DNA from 4 places in the Streptomyces sp. VNUA24 genome. Region 3 is predicted to be linked to each of the others. Evidence: riboswitches for the same ligand, from Rfam matches in the RefSeq annotation. Region 3 holds a riboswitch; each other region holds the start of a gene.

Evidence for each region. Region 3 has a riboswitch for cyclic di-AMP ahead of PYR72_RS40230 (C40 family peptidase). Riboswitches for the same ligand answer to the same signal wherever they lie in the genome.
Region 1: it holds a riboswitch for cyclic di-AMP, as region 3 does, so the genes downstream of both, PYR72_RS19310 (NlpC/P60 family protein) here and PYR72_RS40230 (C40 family peptidase) in region 3, are expected to answer to the same signal.
Region 2: it holds a riboswitch for cyclic di-AMP, as region 3 does, so the genes downstream of both, PYR72_RS14420 (M23 family metallopeptidase) here and PYR72_RS40230 (C40 family peptidase) in region 3, are expected to answer to the same signal.
Region 4: it holds a riboswitch for cyclic di-AMP, as region 3 does, so the genes downstream of both, PYR72_RS10845 (M23 family metallopeptidase) here and PYR72_RS40230 (C40 family peptidase) in region 3, are expected to answer to the same signal.

The regions. Positions count from the first base shown of each region.
Region 1 is NZ_CP119143.1:4,589,445-4,594,035, forward strand. Features, by position in the region: gene pcrA (DNA helicase PcrA) at 1-2,139, opposite strand, end outside; cyclic di-AMP (ydaO/yuaA leader) riboswitch at 2,403-2,576, shown strand; gene PYR72_RS19310 (NlpC/P60 family protein) at 2,585-3,865, shown strand; gene PYR72_RS19315 (hypothetical protein) at 3,908-4,261, opposite strand.
Region 2 is NZ_CP119143.1:3,458,574-3,463,164, reverse strand. Features, by position in the region: gene PYR72_RS14425 (pitrilysin family protein) at 1-756, shown strand, start outside; cyclic di-AMP (ydaO/yuaA leader) riboswitch at 971-1,140, shown strand; gene PYR72_RS14420 (M23 family metallopeptidase) at 1,154-1,942, shown strand; gene PYR72_RS14415 (GntR family transcriptional regulator) at 2,143-2,847, shown strand; gene PYR72_RS14410 (HPr family phosphocarrier protein) at 3,026-3,307, opposite strand; gene PYR72_RS14405 (GNAT family N-acetyltransferase) at 3,498-4,591, shown strand, end outside.
Region 3 is NZ_CP119143.1:9,331,790-9,336,380, reverse strand. Features, by position in the region: gene PYR72_RS40245 (twin-arginine translocation signal domain-containing protein) at 98-478, shown strand; partial or broken gene PYR72_RS40240 (ATP-dependent Clp protease proteolytic subunit) at 747-1,046, shown strand; gene PYR72_RS40235 (hypothetical protein) at 1,054-1,371, shown strand; cyclic di-AMP (ydaO/yuaA leader) riboswitch at 1,737-1,948, shown strand; gene PYR72_RS40230 (C40 family peptidase) at 1,952-2,425, shown strand; gene PYR72_RS40225 (DUF6328 family protein) at 2,502-3,059, shown strand; gene PYR72_RS40220 (ATP-binding protein) at 3,031-3,489, opposite strand; gene PYR72_RS40215 (helix-turn-helix transcriptional regulator) at 3,737-4,591, shown strand, end outside.
Region 4 is NZ_CP119143.1:2,593,516-2,598,106, reverse strand. Features, by position in the region: gene PYR72_RS10855 (tyrosine-protein phosphatase) at 1-271, opposite strand, end outside; gene PYR72_RS10850 (alpha-galactosidase) at 495-2,570, shown strand; cyclic di-AMP (ydaO/yuaA leader) riboswitch at 2,874-3,032, shown strand; gene PYR72_RS10845 (M23 family metallopeptidase) at 3,037-4,044, shown strand; gene PYR72_RS10840 (DUF6250 domain-containing protein) at 4,255-4,591, shown strand, end outside.

The sequences.
Region 1 (4,591 bases), 4.7 Mb from region 3:
GCTGCGGAGCGAGGAACGGGTGAGGTAGAGCCGTTCCCGCGCGCGGGTGATCCCGACGTACGCGAGACGGCGCTCCTCCTCCAGTTCCTTGGTCTGGCCGAGGGCGCGCATGTGCGGGAAGACGCCGTCCTCCATGCCGGTGAGGAAGACGACCGGGAACTCCAGGCCCTTGGCGGTGTGGAGGGTCATGAGCGTGATGACGCCCGAGCCGTCCTCCTCCTCGTCCGGGATCTGGTCGGAGTCGGCCACCAGCGCCACCCGCTCCAGGAAGGCGGGGAGCCCGGCGGGGTTCGCGGCCGCCGCCTCGCCCTCGGCTTCCGCGGCCCCGGACTCCTGCTCGAACTCCAGGGCGACGGCGGCGAGTTCCTGGAGGTTCTCGATGCGGGTCTCGTCCTGGGGGTCGGTGGACGCCTGCAACTCGGCCAGGTAGCCGGTCCGTTCGAGGACCGCCTCCAGGATGGTCGCGGGTCCGGCGCCGGACTCGACGACCGTGCGCAGGTCGTCCATCAGCGTGTTGAACCGCTTGACCGCGTTGGTCGACCGGGCCGCCATGCCGTAGGCCTCGTCGACACGCTTGAGCGCCTGCGGGAAGCTGATCTTCTCGCGCTGCGACAGGGCGTCGATCATCGCCTCCGCGCGGTCGCCGATGCCGCGCTTGGGCACGTTGAGGATGCGGCGCAGCGGGACGGAGTCCTCCGGGTTGGCGAGGACACGCAGATACGCGAGGACGTCCCGGACCTCCTTGCGCTCGTAGAAGCGGACGCCGCCGACGACCTTGTAGGGCAGGCCGACGCGGATGAACACCTCTTCGAAGACACGGGACTGGGCGTTCGTCCGGTAGAAGACCGCGACGTCCCCGGCCTTCGCGTCGCCCGCGTCCGTCAGCCGGTCTATCTCGTCGGCGACGAACTGGGCCTCGTCGTGCTCGGTGTCGGCGACATAGCCGGTGATCTGCGCGCCCGCGCCCGCGTTGGTCCACAGGTTCTTCGGGCGGCGGGACTCGTTGCGCTCGATGACCGCGTTGGCCGCGCTCAGGATGGTCTGGGTGGAGCGGTAGTTCTGCTCCAGCAGGATCGTCGTCGCGTCCGGGTAGTCCTCCTCGAACTGGAGGATGTTGCGGATGGTCGCGCCGCGGAAGGCGTAGATCGACTGGTCGGCGTCACCCACCACGCAGAGCTCGGCGGGCGGTACGTCCCACTCGTTGGGGGGTACGTCCACGGGGTGCTCGGAGGTGCCGACCAGCTCTCTGACCAGGGCGTACTGCGCGTGGTTGGTGTCCTGGTACTCGTCGACGAGGACATGCCGGAAGCGGCGGCGATAGTGCTCGGCGACGTCCGGGAAGGCGCGCAGCAGATTGACCGTCGTCATGATCAGGTCGTCGAAGTCGAGCGCGTTCGCCTCGCGGAGGCGGGACTGGTAGAGCGCGTACGCCTGGGCGAGGGTCTTCTCGAAGCCGTCGGTGGCCTGGGCGGCGAAGTCCTCCTCGTCGATCAGCTCGTTCTTCAGGTTCGAGATCTTGGCGCTGAAGGACTTGGGCGGGAAGCGCTTCGGGTCGAGGTCCAGATCGCGGCAGACGAGCGCCATCAGGCGCTTGCTGTCGGCGGCGTCGTAGATCGAGAAGGAGGACGTGAAGCCGAGCTTCTTGGACTCGCGCCGCAGGATCCGGACGCACGCGCTGTGGAAGGTCATGACCCACATCGCGTTCGCGCGCGGGCCGACGAGCTGCTCGACGCGCTCCTTCATCTCGCCGGCGGCCTTGTTGGTGAAGGTGATCGCGAGGATCTGCCCCGGGTGGACCCGCCGCTCGCCGAGCAGGTGCGCGATGCGGTGGGTGAGCACCCGGGTCTTGCCGGAGCCGGCGCCGGCGACGATGAGCAGGGGCGAGCCCGCGTGGACCACGGCCGCGCGCTGGTTGTCGTTCAGCCCCTCCAGCAGCGCCGCCGCGTCGATCGCGGGGCGGGGGGCGCCGTCGCGGTAGTACGCGTCCCGGTCCGGAGGCACGTCGAACTTCCCGCCGAACAGATCGTCCGGAAGCGACTCCGGTACGTGATCGTCCTCGGGCGGCGGCGGGGGCTCCTCCGCGTGGCCGCGGGGGGCCTGGAGGTCCGCCAGGAAGCTGTCGTCAAAGAGGCTGCTCATCGCTCTCCGAGTCTAGGCGCCCGCACTGACAGCGGGAGGCCGCCCCGGGAAGTCCGCGTCCGGCCGCGCACCCGCCCCGCCGCGCCACGTACCGCGACCGCGGTGCGACGGTGAGCGATCGAGCGTACCGCCTGTCACGCGGAAGAGGCTAAGGTCACGAAAACGTATCGGGCATATCGAACATCAACCTTCACACGGACCACACGAGTTGGCTAACTTTTTCTTCTGGGCCGTACGACCCAACCGGCGAACGTCGCCGGGCCGCACGACCTCCGCCGAGTCCGGTGCGCCCATCGGGGCAGCCGGAGCCGGGGACCCACCGTTCTCCGGGGTGAATCGGCCCGACCGCCGCACGCGGCAAGGGCCGTAGGGCAAACCTTCCGAAGCATGCGCCCGAACCCGACAGCTAACTCGGTAGGCGGACCACGGAAGGAGACGCCGAACCATGGCGCCGCACCGCAAGCCGCGTCCGGCCGGAACGCGCGCGGGCATACGCACCCCCGCTCTCGCGACCGCAGCCCTCACCTCCGTGGCGCTGCTCTCCCAGACGGGCACGGCCACGGCCACGGCTGCGCCCTCCGCCGACGACAAGCCGAGTCTGGAGGAGGTCGAGAAGAAGGTCGGCGACCTCTACCGCCGGGCCGGTTCGACGACCGAGATCTACAACACGGCCAGGGAGAAGACGCCCAGGCCGAAGAGGCAGGTCGAGACCCTCCTCGAAGCCGTCACCAAGCGCCAGGAGAAGCTCAACGAGACGCGGGAGGAACCGGGTTCCCCCGCCGCGGCCGAGAACCGCACGGGCGCGGCGGCCTCCGACCAGGCGTCCCCGTCGGCGGCGGACGACCTGCGGGCCTACCTCGACCGGAACCAGCGGACGGAACAGCTGGCGGACCGGTCGGCGGGTCAGCCGACGGGTCAGCCGACGGGCCGTCAGAAGGCAGCCGTCGACGAGTCTGCGAGCGACCTGGCCGAGGCGGCTGAGCAGCGCGGGGAGGCGAGCGACAGCCTCGACCAGCTCACCGAGACACAGAACACCCTCAAGGCCCGCAAGGCCACGGTCCAGGCGAAGCTCGCCCGGGCCCGCGAACTGCTGTCCGCCCTCACCGCCGAGGAGAGGACCCGGCTCGGCGCGATCGAGCAGCGCGAGCGGGAGGAGGCCGACCGCGAGGCGGAGGAACTCGCTCGGCAGCAGGCGGCCCGGACGGCGCCCCAGGAGTCCCGGGAAGCCCAGGGCCCCCAGGACGGGCAGGACTCCCAGGCGGGCCAGGGGGGCTCGTGGGCAACCCCGGAGGACGCCTCGACCGGCACGGGGACGTTCACCGACACCACCCCGGGGTCCACCGTCCCGGTGGAGGACTCCGCGTACGCCACGAAGGCCGCCAAGGCCATCGCCTTCGCCCGCGCGCAGATCGGCAAGCCGTACGTCTGGGGCGCCACCGGCCCCGGGTCCTACGACCCCTCCGGCCTCACCCAGGCCGCCTGGAAGGCCGCCGGCGTCGACCTCCCCCGCACCACCCACGACCAGGCCGCCGCCGGCACCACGGTCCCCCTCGCCGACGCCAGGCCGGGCGACCTCGTCCTCTTCCACGACACCGTCGGCCACGTCGGTCTCTACATCGGCAACAGCATGATGATCCACGCCCCGAAGCCGGGCACGTACGTCCGCGAGGAGTCGGTCTTCCACGACGGCGAGTCCTCGGTCCACAGCGTGGTGCGGCCGGCGTAGGCACGGTCGCCGGGAAGCACGGTCGCCGGGAGGCGTGGACCGTCAGGTCCAGAGCACCGCGATGAAGACGTTCGCGACGGTCAGCGCCCCCACCAGGCCGAACAGCGGCTTCGCCACCTTCTCCTCGTCCCGCTTCACATAGACCAGCCCCAGGATCACGATCAGCAGGGCGAGCTTGACGCCGATCTTGATGTTGTTCACGGGCTGGTCGTCGGCCTGGTTGAGGCCGACGAGGAGCACGCCGGTGACGAGCATGGTGAGGGCACCGTGGAGCATGGCGGGCACGAAGCGGGCGGTGCCCTGGCCCATGGCCTTCATCTGGGTGAGGAAACCGCCCAGGAGCGAGGCGATGCCGATGATGTGGAGCGCGACGACGATGTGGATGAGTACGTCCATGCGCGGAGCCTATGAGAGCCCTCGACCGGGCCGGGCGCGGGGGTCGCCGGGACCGCCGGGGCCTCTGGGACTGCCGGAGCCTCTGGGGCTGCCGGGTTCTCCGGAGCCTCTGGGACTGCCGGGGCACGGAACTCGATCTTGCATATATGCGCCACATAGCACCGTCACGCCGCCGAGTGGTCCGAAATGACCGGATCGGTCATCGCTCAGCGTGAAGGCGGCGGCGCCAGGGTGAGATCACGGTCACATACGGTCACCTCACGGTCGGTGCACGCCACTTCCGTACAACGCGTTACCGGGCCCTCACGCCCAGGTTTAGCGTCCTCCCTC
Region 2 (4,591 bases), 5.9 Mb from region 3:
GTGGTCGTCGGCGACCTCACCGGGGTCGACCTCGGCACGCTGCTGGGGGACACCCTGGGCGCCTGGACCGGCTCCCCTGCCAAGCCCAGCGTCGTTCCGGCGGTGACCGCCGACGACACCGGGCGCGTGATCATCGTGGACCGCCCGGGCTCCGTGCAGACCCAGTTGCTCATCGGCCGGGTGGGCGCCGACCGGCACGACCGTGTGTGGCCGGCCCAGGTGCTCGGCACCTACTGCCTCGGCGGCACCCTCACCTCCCGGCTGGACCGCGTCCTGCGGGAGGAGAAGGGATACACCTACGGCGTGCGCGCGTTCGGCCAGGTGCTGCGCTCCGCCCCGGACGGCTCGGGCACGGCGATGCTCGCCATCAGCGGCTCCGTCGACACGCCCAACACCGGCCCGGCGCTGGACGATCTGTGGACGGTGCTGCGCACCCTGGCCGCCGAGGGGCTGACCGACGCCGAGCGCGATGTGGCCGTGCAGAACCTCGTCGGGGTCGCCCCCCTCAAGTTCGAGACGGCCGCGGCCGTGGCGGGCACGCTGGCCGACCAGGTCGAGCAGTACCTGCCGGACGACTACCAGTCGACGCTGTACCGCCAACTCGCCGCCACGGGCACGGTGGAGGCCACCGCGGCCGTCGTGAACGCCTTCCCGGTGGACCGCCTCGTGACGGTCCTCGTCGGGGACGCCGCGCAGATCGAGGAGCCGGTCAGGGCCCTCGGAATCGGCGAAGTCACCGTCGTACCCGCCGAGTAGGGAACCGGGGAGATACCGGACGGCAGGACACGCACGAGTGAGGCCCTGGTGACGGAAGAGTCACCAGGGCCCACTTTTGTCCGTTTGATGGCGGAGGTTGTGTGTCTGACCTGTGGCGTAGTTAACAAATCCTGTGATCCGTTTGTTATTTCGAAGACGGCCCACTTAGCGTCGGTCCGGCTGTTCGTCAGATGTTCGCCGCAGCCGCGGCACCGGACAGTCATCGCCGAGTCCCGAGGCGCGAGCCTGGGGAGCCGGGGACCCACCGAAGTCCCTGGGGTGAATCGGGTGCCCTTCGCGAGCCACGCGAAACGGGGGGCAGCCGTAGGAGACCTTCCTGCTCCGAACCCGTCAGCTAACCCGGTAGGCGAGAAGGAAGGAAAGGACCAGCCACTTCATGGCGTTCACCCGCGCCCCTGGCAAGCACCGCCGTCCCGGCCGTGTGTCGCGCACGACCACGAGGAACGTGGGCGTCGCCGCTCTCACCACCACCGGCGTCATCGGCACCCTGGCCGGCCCCGCGCTCGCCGCGGAGGAGCCCGCCGTCGAGCAGACCGGCCTGAACCAGGTCATCGTCCTCGGTGACACGGTCGCCGACCAGGTCGACGCACAGGCCGCCGCCCAGCAGCAGGCCGCCGAGGTCGCCGAGGTCAAGAAGAAGGCGCAGGAGGAGGCCCGCAAGGCCGCCGCCGAGAAGGCCGAGCAGGAGCGTGCCGCCGCCAAGGAGCGCGAGGAGATCAAGGCCCGCGCCGCCCGTGCGGCCGAGCGCGAGCGCCTCAACACCTACGTCTCGCCGATCACCGGCTCCTACATCTCCACCGGCTACAAGGCCGGCGGCGCCGTCTGGTCCTCCGGCAGCCACACCGGCGTCGACTTCCACGCCGCCACCGGCACGGCCGTCCTGGCGGTCGGCTCCGGCACCGTCGTGGAGGCGGGCTGGGGCGGCGCCTACGGCAACAACATCGTCATCCGCATGACCGACGGCACGTACACCCAGTACGGCCACCTGTCGTCCATCGGCGTCTCCGTCGGCCAGACGGTCACCCCCGGCCAGCAGATCGGCCTCTCCGGGGCGACCGGCAACGTCACCGGCCCGCACCTGCACTTCGAGGCCCGCACCACGGCCGAGTACGGCTCGGACATGGACCCCGTCTCCTACCTGCGCGCGCACGGTGTGAACGTCTGACACCTCGCTCCACGCCTTCGAAGGCCCCGGCTCACGAGCCGGGGCCTTTCGCGTTGCGTGAACCTCTTGTGGCGCGCCTCCTGTCCAAAAAATATCCCTGGATTCCGGTCCGCCATCGGAAATTCCGTCCCGCTGCAATAGAGTCGCTGGAACACGCGTCAATCATCGACGTTTCACGGGGATTAAGGCGGAGGTCGGTCATGCGTATTCCGGCGCATTCGGTATGCACGGCGATCCGGGACGACATCGTCGCGGGTGTCTACGAGCGCGGCAGCCGCCTCACCGAGGAACTGCTCGCCCGCCGGTACGGCGTCAGCCGGGTCCCCGTCCGTGAGGCGCTGCGCACGCTGGAGGCCGAGGGCTTCGTGGTGACCCGGCGCCACGCGGGCGCGTGCGTCGCCGAGCCGACCGAGCAGGAGGCTGCCGACCTGCTGGAGATGCGCATGCTGCTGGAGCCGCTGGGTGCCGCCAGGGCCGCCCAGCGCCGCACGGAGGCGCACCTCAAGGTGTTGCGCGGCCTCGTCAGGCTGGGCCAGGAGCGGGCCAGGAGGGGCACCAGCGAGGATCTGCGCTCCCTGGGCGGCTGGTTCCACGAGACGCTCGCACAGGCGTCCGGCAGCCCTGCCCTGACCTCGACACTCGCCCAGCTGCGGCACAAGATCGCGTGGATGTACGCGGTCGAGGCGCCCGCCGACCCGGTGGAGTCCTGGGCGGAGCACGGCGGGATCGTGGACGCCGTCGCGCGCGGGGACAGCGACCGGGCCCGCACGATCACGTCCCTGCACACCGAGCGTGCCACCGCCGCGCACCGGTTCCGATTTCCGGGCGGGGCCGGCGGGCCCGACCGCCCGGACCGTGTGAGGACTTCGCAACACCCCGTAAACACGCCGAGCCTGCGGCATTAACACGGAAGCCGTATACAAAGAGGCAAGAATTCCGTGGGGCATTATTTCTGCTGCCCGCAGAACGGAAAAGGAACGAAAAGGCGAAGGGCCCGCCCGATAAATCGGACGAGCCCTCCACATGTGTACGGCCGGCCTTTCAGGGCCTTTTTCCGTTCGGGCCGGCCGGTCGCCCGGTGGTTCAGACCGTCTCGGGGAGTTCTTCCAGTCCCTCGGCCACGAGCTTGGCCAGACGGTCGAGCGCGGCGTCCGCGCCCTCGGCCTCGGAGGCGAGCACGATCTCCTCGCCGCCCTGGGCGCCGAGGCCCAGGACCGCCAGCATGGAGGCCGCGTTGACGGGGTTCCCGTCGGCCTTGGCGATCGTCACGGGGATACCGGAGGCCGTGGTGGCCCGGACGAAGATGGATGCGGGTCGGGCGTGGAGGCCCTCGGCCCAGCCGACGTTGACGCGGCGCTCAGCCATGTGATGCTGCCCTTCAGGTGTCTCGGGTGGTGCAGAGTGGTCTGGACCGGGTTGTCTAGACCAGTTTCCCATATGGCGCGACGGAGTGGAACGGGCCCACGGCCTGGCCACGAACCGGCTCTCGCGCTTCTGTTGTGCTTCCCCAGACTGCCCCGCGCCACAGCCGGACGCGAGCCGTACTCTGGGGCCCATGCAGACCTCGTCGGACCGGCACGAGTACCCCGCCCACTGGGAGGCCGACGTGGTGCTGCGCGACGGCGGCACCGCACGCATCAGGCCCATCACCGTCGATGACGCCGAGCGTCTGGTCAGCTTCTACGAGCAGGTCTCGGACGAGTCGAAGTACTACCGCTTCTTCGCGCCGTACCCTCGCCTGTCCGCCAAGGACGTCCACCGCTTCACTCACCACGACTTCGTGGACCGGGTGGGGCTCGCCGCCACGGTCGGCGGCGAGTTCATCGCCACCGTACGCTACGACCGCATCGGCCCCGACGGGATGCCCGCGTCCGCCCCCGCCGACGAGGCGGAGGTCGCCTTCCTCGTCCAGGACGCCCACCAGGGCCGCGGCGTCGCCTCCGCCCTCCTCGAACACATCGCCGCCGTCGCCCGCGAACGCGGCATCAGACGCTTCGCCGCCGAGGTGCTTCCCGCCAACAGCAAGATGATCAAGGTGTTCACCGACGCCGGGTACCAGCAGAGGCGCAGTTTCGAGGACGGCGTCGTCCGCCTGGAGTTCGGCCTGGAGCCCACCGACCGCTCCCTCGCCGTGCAGCGCGCCCGGGAGCAGCGCGCCGAGGCCCGGTCCGTGCAGCGTCTGCTCGCCCCCGGCTCGGTCGCCGTCGTCGGCGCCGGGCGCACACCGGGGGGAGTGGGCCGCGGCGTCCTCGCCAACCTCCGGGCCGCGGGCTTCACCGGGCGGCTGTTCGCGGTGAACAGGGCCCTCGGCGAGGACGAGAAGGACATCGACGGGGTGCCCGCCCACCGGTCCGTCACCGACATCGGCGAGCCCGTCGACCTCGCGGTCGTCGCCGTCCCCGCCGCACACGTCCCCGAGGTCGTCGCCGAGTGCGGGGAACACGGCGTGCAGGGGCTCGTCGTCATCTCCGCCGGGTACGCCGAGAGCGGCCCCGACGGGCGCGAGCGCCAGCGCGAACTGGTGCGCCAGGCACGCACCTACGGCATGCGCATCATCGGCCCCAACGCCTTCGGGATCATCAACACCGCCCCGGACGTGCGGCTCAACGCCTCGCTCGCCCCCGAGGCGCCGCGCTCCGGGCGCATCGG
Region 3 (4,591 bases):
GAAGATCCGATTCTGGCCCAGGGCGGTCGCCCCGTTCGTACGATCGGGCTCGGCCTCCGTCAGGAGGCGTTCATGACCACCAGACGCAGGGGGAACGATGTCCGGTCTTTCCAGGCGGTCGCTGCTCGGGTACTCGGGATCAGCGGCGGCAGGGGCGGTCCTCACCACGAACGGCACCACCCAGGAGGCGACGGCGGTGAGCGCGGAGACGGCCACCGGCACCGACAGCAACGGCGACAGCGGGCCGTCGGCCGCCGCCGACTTCCCGGACGGCACCAGGTTCAGCGGCACGGTCCGTATGCCCGGTACGGAGATGACGGAACTGACGATCGGTTTCAGTGTCGGCACGACGGAGGCGCCGGCAGCCCAGCGGATCACCGCGCTGGAGGTCGCGGAAGCCCTGAACACGCTGGCCGCCGCCCGTGGCTGGCCGCCCGTCACCTTCTACGGGACCCCGGCTCCCGCGCCGCTGAACTGACCGGCCGGACACGGCCCACCCGAGATCCCCGCGAAGCCTCGCTGCGCGGGGATCTCTCCCTTTCCACGGGTTTCACCATCGGCTGCACCCCGCACCGTCGGCGGGGTCTTTCGCTCTCGGCCGATAGCGGCCCCCTCCTCCTCCTCGCTACGTACGCCCTGTACATTTTTTACGGAAGTCGATCAGAGGAGGCACATCCATGCCCGAGCGTCCGCCGTCCGCCCGCCCTGTGCTGCCCGAGTTCACCGAGCGCACCGGCGCGGGGTACCGGACGCTGCTGCCGGGGGCGCGCCTGCTGCTCCACCCGCCGGCCCTGGCCGAGCCGGCCGAGGGGCAGGCCGGTGATCTGGTGATCCAGGCCGAGGAGTTGGCGCGCCACCGCCGGGCCATGGAGGAGATGCTCGTCCGGCACACGGGGCGGAGTCCGGAGCGGATCGGTGCCGACATCGAGCGGGACACGTTCCTCGACGCCGAGGCGGCGGGGGCGTACGGCCTGGCCGACCGGGTGATCCGGAGCCGCAAGACCCGTCCCGCACCCCCCTCGCCCCCGTTCCCCGGCGCGAGGTGAGGCGCGGATGCTGCCCCCGGAACTGCCGCCGCTGCCCGCACTCACGCGTGCCGAGGCCGAGCTGATCGACCGTTACCTGGACGTACTGGACCTGATCGGCCGGATCAATCCGGCGCGTCCGGGCGACACCTATCGCGGGTTGCGGGCGGCGCAGGCGCTGGTCTCGAAGGCGACCGCCCTGCGCGACGCGCTCGAACTGATGCACAAGCGCGGGGAGAACGAGGTGCACGCGCCGACACTCGCGCGGGCGCTGCGCGTCCTGGACGGGGAGCGCCGCGCCGGACGGGTGGCGCTGCCGCCGGAGGCGGAGGACTCGCCGGCCTGAACCGATCGCTCATCGGCTCCGCACTCCGGCCTGAACCGATCGCGTATCGCGCTCCGTACTACTGACGGGGCGTCCGGTTCCGGCTCGGCGCCCTCCGGTCGGCCTACCGCGATCGACCCATCGGCCCATACGTCGTGAGGACCTGTGAAGTTGCGCAAGATGCCTGGTACATGGGCGGAGTACAGCATTCCGGCGCTGGTGCGGACCTCCTCGACCAGTGGGACACAACGAGGGAAATCGCCCTGTCCACCCGAACGGGTGAGTGGTGAGTAAGACCACAAATCCCCGTTTCCGTTGGGATTTTCGCACTTGAGTACGCCAAGATCCCTTCCTGACGACAAGCCCCCGCCGCAGCGGCGGGGCGATCCGGGTGGACGCCGAGTCCTGCCGCCGCCCGGATGACCGGTCGACAGGATTGCATCGGCAGGAGTGGAGGACCCAAGCACGACGGGTCGCCGGAACGGTCACGCCATGACCGGGCCGAGCAGCCCTTGGGGTGAAGCCGCGTCAGCGGCCGGGCAACTTCGCCAGCCCGAATCCGACAGGTCATCCTTCACAGGCGGCTGACGAAGGGTTGCGCATGTCTGCGCTGAATCGTGTCCCGTCGCTGTTGACCCGGGCCGGTACGGCCTCGGCTCTGACCATCGCCGCCGTGGGCGGCAGCATCGTGGTCCCGGGCGCCGCATCCGGCGCCGAGGCCGCCACGGTGGCGTCGAAGGCACTCAAGGTCGCGGCTTCCAAGAAGGGCTCCCCTTACAAGTACGGCGCCGTGGGTCCGGGCAGGTTCGACTGCTCGGGGCTGACGCTCTACTCGTTCAAGAAGGCGGGCAAGAAGCTGCCCCGTACTGCCCAGCAGCAGTACAACAAGACGAAGCACATCTCCGCGAGCAGCCGCAAGCTCGGAGACCTCGTCTTCTTCCACTCGGGCTCGAACGTCTATCACGTCGGTATCTACGCGGGGAAGGGAAAGCTCTGGCACTCGCCGAAGACGGGTGACGTCGTCCGGCTGCAGAAGATCTGGACGAAGAGCGTCTGGTACGGCCGGGTCCGCTGACCCACCGACGGGGGCGGTGGAGCTGTCCGCCGCCCCCGTCGGCGTATGTCGTCCTCATATGGTTACCCGTCCGGTCATGGCCGACGTACCCACCAGCACCGCGCGTAACGAGACACCCCTCGAACGCGCCGACCGCAACTTCTCGGAGTTGCTTCAGGAACTGCGGGTCACCCAGACCGGAGTGCAGATCCTCTTCGCGTTCCTGCTGACGCTGGCCTTCACGCCACGCTTTCCGGATCTGGACACGTTCCAGCGTGTCACCTACGTCACCACCCTGTTGCTCGCGGTTCTCGCGGCGACGCTCTTCACCGCCCCGGCCGCCCTGCACCGCTCGCTCTTCCAGCAGAACGCCAAGCCCGCCATCGTCCGGGTCTCGTCCCGGCTGGCCACCGCGGGGATGATCGTGCTGATGCCGGCCTTCACCGGTTCCGTCCTGCTCGTCGTGGACGTGACACTCGGCCGGACGGCCGGGATCGTCGCCGGATCGGGCACCCTCCTGGCGTGCCTCCTCCTGTGGGGCCTGCTCCCGAAGGTGGTGGGACGCGCCTCCGGCCGTGGCGCCACGCCGCCGCCGTCGTCACCGGTCGGACGGGAGAACCACCCGGTCAGGTCTCCGGCCGACCACCCGCGGTGACCGGCTGGACGGGAACCGTCCACGGAAGTTCGATCGCCACCGTCTTGCCGCCCTCCCGCGTGGGTCTGACGCTCAGCCTGCCGCCGCACTCGGCGGTCAGCCACCGGATGATGACCATGCCCCGGCCGTTGTCCTGCTGGACGGCGGCCGGCAGGCGTCTGGGGAAGCGCGGATGGCTGTCGGTGACGCCGATGCGCAGCTGTTCGTCCCGGTCGAGCGCGATGTCCACGGTGAAGGTGGGAGACAGGCCCGACGTGTGCTGGACGGCGTTGGTGGCGAGTTCGGACACGATCAGGCGCACGGTGTCCGCGGTGCCCGAGTCACCCGGCAGGCCCCATTCGGCGAGCACACCGGCGACGTAGTTCCGGGCTGCGGAGACCGAGGCGGGATCGCTCGGCAGAGTGACGGATGCTTCCAGGTGATCTGCCATGGCGAGGCGTCCCTTTCCCACGGGACCGGTGTCCGACAGGGAGCGGATGGTTCGACTGCGGTCCCGGACTGGTGCTTCGCGCCAGACTGCCACTACCTGGGCCGTGACGGGCGGCGATCCACCAAGATGTGCATATATCTGTCGCTCGAAGCGGTGAACTATCCGACGGCCGAACGTATTTGGGTGGGCCTTTGGTCCATCCTCTGTCGTCACCCCGACGTCGCTCGCCGGGCGGAAGGAGAATCCCATGCAGTACGGTCCGGCGGTGCGCCGCCGCAAGCTCGGTGCCGAGTTGCGTGTCCTGCGCACCCGTTCCGCGCTCACGAGCATCGAGGCGGCCCGTCGGGTGGGCTGGCACCAGTCCAAGGTGAGCCGGATCGAGACGGGCTCCAGCGGGGTGAGGCCCGCGGACGTCCGCAAGCTCCTGGACGCGTACGGGATCGACGACACCGAGTTACGGGAACTGCTGCTGGCCCTCGCCGGCTCCGAGGACGGCGGCGGACGGCACAACTGGTGGCACGCGTACCGGGGCGTACTTCCTCCGGCGTACCGGGACTTCATCAGCCTGGAGTCGCAGGCCGGGGGCATGCGCACGCTGGAGACCTCGGTGGTGCCCGGCCTGCTGCAGATCCCCGAGTACGCGCGGGCGGTGACGCGGGCCGCGGTGGAGGGGCTGGAGGACGACAAACTCGACGCGCTCGTGGAGGTGCGGCTCGCACGGCAGAAGGTGCTGTGCGGAAACCCGCCGATGAGGCTGAGCGCCGTGCTCGACGAGAGCGTTCTCCGGCGCGAGGTGGGGGGCCGCGAGGTCATGGCCCGGCAGCTGGTGCGTCTGGTCGAGGCGGCGCGGCTGCCCCAAGTGAGACTGCAGGTGCTCCCGTTCACTGCCGGGGCACATGTCGGCGTCACGGGCCCTTTCGTAATTTTCTCATTCCCGAGCACATCTGATCTGGATGTGGTTGTTCTCGACCACTTGACGAGTAGCCTCTACCTCGAACGGAAAGAAGACCTCAAGGCGTATGTCGAGGCCTTCAACGCCCTTCAGATCCACGCCCTTTCGCCCGAGGACTCGTTGGATTACATCGCCGGGCTAGCCGCCGGC
Region 4 (4,591 bases), 6.7 Mb from region 3:
TCAGCGGCAGGTTCACGTTGACCACGCCGGGGAGCGGGATGTCCGGCCCCTCCAGCTTCTGGTCGGCCGCGTTGCGGAAGTCGAAGATCGTGTGCAGGTCCAGCGAGGCGAGGAACGCGGCGTCCTCGTCGGTGGCGTGCGCTAGGTGCCCGCTGCGGAACAGGACCCCGTGACGCACGCGGCGGCCGTCCACCGTCGGCAGACCCCCCACATCGCGGAAGTTGCGCACTCCGGTCAGCTCGGGCTCGGTCGACGGGATCTGCTGCGTCACTGGGGCTCCCTCCCATCCGGCCGTCGGCGGCAATCGCCGGCGGGCACGCACTCCGCACTGAGGCGCGCCCTCGACGATACGACATGGGTGTGCGGCTCCCTGAGTTGTCCACAGGGGGCGCGGCGCGCTCGTCCGCGGTTGTCCACAGGCCCCGTCGAGCGCTCGGACCGACCTGCGATGATGTTGCCGCTTGATCGCACCTGATCGAATCTGTGAGGGCTTGATGTTGGAAATCGGCGCAGACGGCCGGACCTGGATTCTCACCGGGCCCAGGAGCAGCTATGCCCTGCGGCTCACGGACGACGGCGAGTTGCTGCACCTGCACTGGGGGCCGCGGATCGCGCTGGCCGACGCCGAGGAGCTGGCCGCCCGGCAGCGGTTGCCGTACTGGCCGTTCGAGGCCCCGGTCGACGGACACGAGGAGTACCCCGTCGAGGGCGGCCCCCGTTTCACCCGGCCCGCCCTGTCGGTGCGCACGGACGAGCGGCGCGGCACCGAGTGGACCTTCCGAGAGTACGAGGCCGACGCCGACGAGCTGCGGCTGCGGTTCGCCGACGGCGGGCTCGGGATCACACTGCACTACCGGCTGCGCGACGACGTGATCGAGCGCTGGGTGACCCTGGTCAACGACGGGCCGGCGGTGGAGCTGCTGCGGGCCGACTCGGCGACCTGGACGCTGCCGACCCGCGCGGAGGAGACCTGGCGGCTGTCCCAGCTGCACGGACGGTGGGCGGCCGAGTCCCGGCTCGTGCGCGCCGACCTCACCTACGGCGAGAAGGTCATCGGCAGTCGGCGCGGCCACACCGGGCACCAGCACCTGCCCTGGGTCGCCCTGGACACCGACGCCACCGAGGAGCACGGCGAGGTCTACGGCTGCGCACTCGGCTGGTCGGGGTCCTGGCGGATCGCGGTCGCCCAGCTGCCGGACGCGCGGGTGCAGATCACCGGTGGCGCCGGGTACGACGAGTCCGGTCTGCTGCGGCTGGAGACGGGCGAGACGTTCACCACCCCCGTCTTCGCCGGACTGTGGAGCGACGGCGGCCACGGCGGCGCGAGCCGCGCCTGGCACGCGTACCAGCGGGCGTACGTCATCCCGCACGCGGACCAGGACCGGCCGGTCCTCTTCAACTCCTGGGAGGCCACCGAGTTCGACATCTCCGAGGAGCAGCAGGGCGCGCTCGCGCGGCGCGCGGCGGCCATCGGGGTCGAGCTGTTCGTCGTGGACGACGGCTGGTTCGGGGCGCGGACGAGCGACCGGGCCGGCCTCGGCGACTGGACGCCCAATCCGGACCGCTTCCCGCAGGGTCTCAAGCCCCTGGCCGACGAAGTGCACGCCCTCGGTATGCAGTTCGGTATCTGGGTCGAGCCCGAAATGGTCAACCCGGACAGCGAGCTGTACCGGGCGCATCCCGAATGGGCCCAGTTCCAAACAGGACGAAAGAGGACGGAGCTGCGTAATCAGCTCGTCCTCAACCTCGCGCGCGAGGACGTCCAGGAATACCTCTGGGAGAAACTGGACGCGCTGCTGTCCGGTGCGCCGATCGACTATGTGAAGTGGGACTTCAACCGCTGCTTCACGGATGCCGGCTGGCCGGGCGAGTCGTATCCGCAGAAGCTGTGGGTCGAGCACGTGCACGCCTACTACGCCCTGCTGGACCGGCTGCGGGCCGCGCACCCGGGGGTGGCGTTCGAGTCGTGCTCCGGAGGCGGCGGCCGCATCGACCTCGGGGTGATGGCCCGGACCGACCAGGTCTGGACGTCGGACAACACCGACCCGCTCGACCGGCTCGCCATCCAGCACGGCTTCAGCCAGATCCACCCGGCCCGGACCATGGCCGCCTGGGTCACCGACAGCCCGAACAACCAGCTCAACGGTCGCGTCAGCTCCCTGCGGTTCCGCTTCGTCAGTGCCATGGCGGGTGTGCTCGGGGTGGGCGGCGACCTCACCGAGTGGACGGAGGAGGAGCTGGCCGAGGCCGGGGAGTGGGTCGAGCTGTACAAGCAGATCCGGCCCGTCGTGCAGCGCGGTGATCTGTACCGGCTGCGGCCGCCGACGGGTGGGCTGAGCGCCGTGCAGTACGTCCACGGCGACGAGGTGGTGGTCCTGGCGTGGCTCCAGGCCCAGCACTACGGCGAGCCGCCCGCCCCGCTCCGGCTGCGCGGCCTGGACCCGACAGAAACGTACGAGTGCCGCGAAACGGGCGAAGTGCACCGAGGGGCCGTGCTGTTGCACCACGGGCTATCGACGGGACTGCGCGGCGATTTCGATGCGAAGGTTATCCGCTTGCGTCGGACTTGAGCGATCCGTCCGAAATGCAGCCTTGATTCCAACAAGCCCTGGAATAAAGCCTACTGGCACGTAGGGGCGTGAGCAGCGTCATATTCGTGACGTTCCGCTGTCGCCATGTGCACGTAATTCGCGCACGATTCCAGGGCGGTTGGGAAAGGGGCACGACCCGTCTTTTACGGAGCGTGAGGGTTGATTGATGTAAGGATCAGGTAGGAAGACGCACAAGAAGTCCCAATGGTTGTCTCTGTGGCCACAAGTCGCTTACGTTCGGCGTCAATCCGGACGGACGCCCAATCCTGCCGCCGACCGGAGCCGCACACCGAACCGATCCACGGCAGGAGCGGGGGACCCACAGGAATCACCGCCTGTTCCGGTCTCCGGAACAAGCTAGGGGTCAAGCCGTGCGCGAGCACGGCCGGACATCTCCAGTCCGCACCCGACAGCTCACCTCGCAGGCGCCGGAGAGGAATTCGCCATGCCCGCGAAGGGTAAGCACCGCCGTCCCAAGTCCCAGCGTCTCACCCGCTCCATCGCCGCCGCCGGGACCGGTGGCGCCGCGCTCGCACTGCCGCTGATCGGAGCCGCCGGCGCCCAGGCCGCCACCCCGGCGGCCGCCGTGTCCGGTGTCTCCGAGAAGACCACCACCCTCACCGGCGAGCAGGCCGCGGCCGAGGCGGGCGCCCGGATCGCGCAGGCCGAGAAGACCGCTCAGGCCGAGCGGACCGCCGCCAAGAAGACGGCCAGAACCTACTCGGTGAAGGTCGGCGACTACCTGGCGAAGATCGCGGACGAGCAGGACGTCGAGGGAGGCTGGAAACGCCTCTACTCGGACAACCGCGCCGCGATCGGCTCCGACCCGTCGCTGATCCACCCGGGTCTGAAGCTGTCCATCGGCGGGCAGGGAGCGGGCGGTACGTCCCAGTCCTCGAAGCCGCAGCTGTCCCGGTCGTCGAAGGCCGTCGAGCCGTCCGAGTCGTCGCAGTCGCCCAAGTCCTCCGGCCCCTCGAAGAAGGAGTCCAAGGACACCCAGGCGTCGGCCTCCACGTCGAACGGCCAGTCCTCCTCGGCCAACGGCTCCGGCTTCAGCCTGCCCATCCAGGGCGCCACCGTGGGCACCGCGTACAAGACCGCCGGCAGCATGTGGTCCAGCGGCTACCACACGGGCGTCGACTTCGTGGCCCCGACCGGCACCGCCCTCAAGGCCGTGGGCGCGGGCACCGTCGTCTCCGCCGGCTGGGGCGGCGCGTACGGCAACCAGGTCGTCATCAAGCTGGCCGACGGCTACTACGCCCAGTACGCCCACCTCTCCTCGATCTCCGTCTCCGCGGGGCAGTCCGTGAGCGGCGGTCAGCAGATCGGTCTCTCGGGCGCGACCGGCAACGTCACCGGCCCGCACCTGCACTTCGAGATCCGCACCACTCCCTCCTACGGCTCGGACCTCGACCCGCTGGCCTACCTCCGCTCGAAGGGCGTCAGCGTCTGAGGCCCCGCTCCCCGTTGACGTCGAAGGCCGGTCCCGCTCCGCCGGGGCCGGCCTTCGACGTCCCCCGGCGCGGGGGCGTGTTGCGGTTGCGTGGCATGGCCGGTGGAAGCCTCGACAGGGGGTGACCGGGAGGACACAGTGATCTCCGTAAGCGCTTTCTACTCGGGGAAGCCCATGTCCCGTGGCGCGTCGTCGACGGACAGGAGTGTCATGACCACCCGCAGAGCTTTCGGGGTTCTCGCAGCCGGCGCGGCCCTCGCGGCACTCGGCCCGGCCGGACCGGCGACCGCGCACACGCGCGCGCCCGGGCGCCGGGGCCGGCTGATCGCCGCCGACGACTTCCGGCACGGACTCGGGTGCTGGGCGGTGGAGTTGGAGCGGGGCGGGGAGGTCACGGCCTCGCGCGGTGTGCTGGAGGTCGACGTGCCGGCCGGGGCCACGGTCTGGTTCCGGCGGCGGCTGGAAGGGCCGTACGCCGTCGAGTACACGGCCACGCCGGTCTCGGCGGGCGGGGCCAACGACCGGGTCTCCGACCTCAACAACTTCT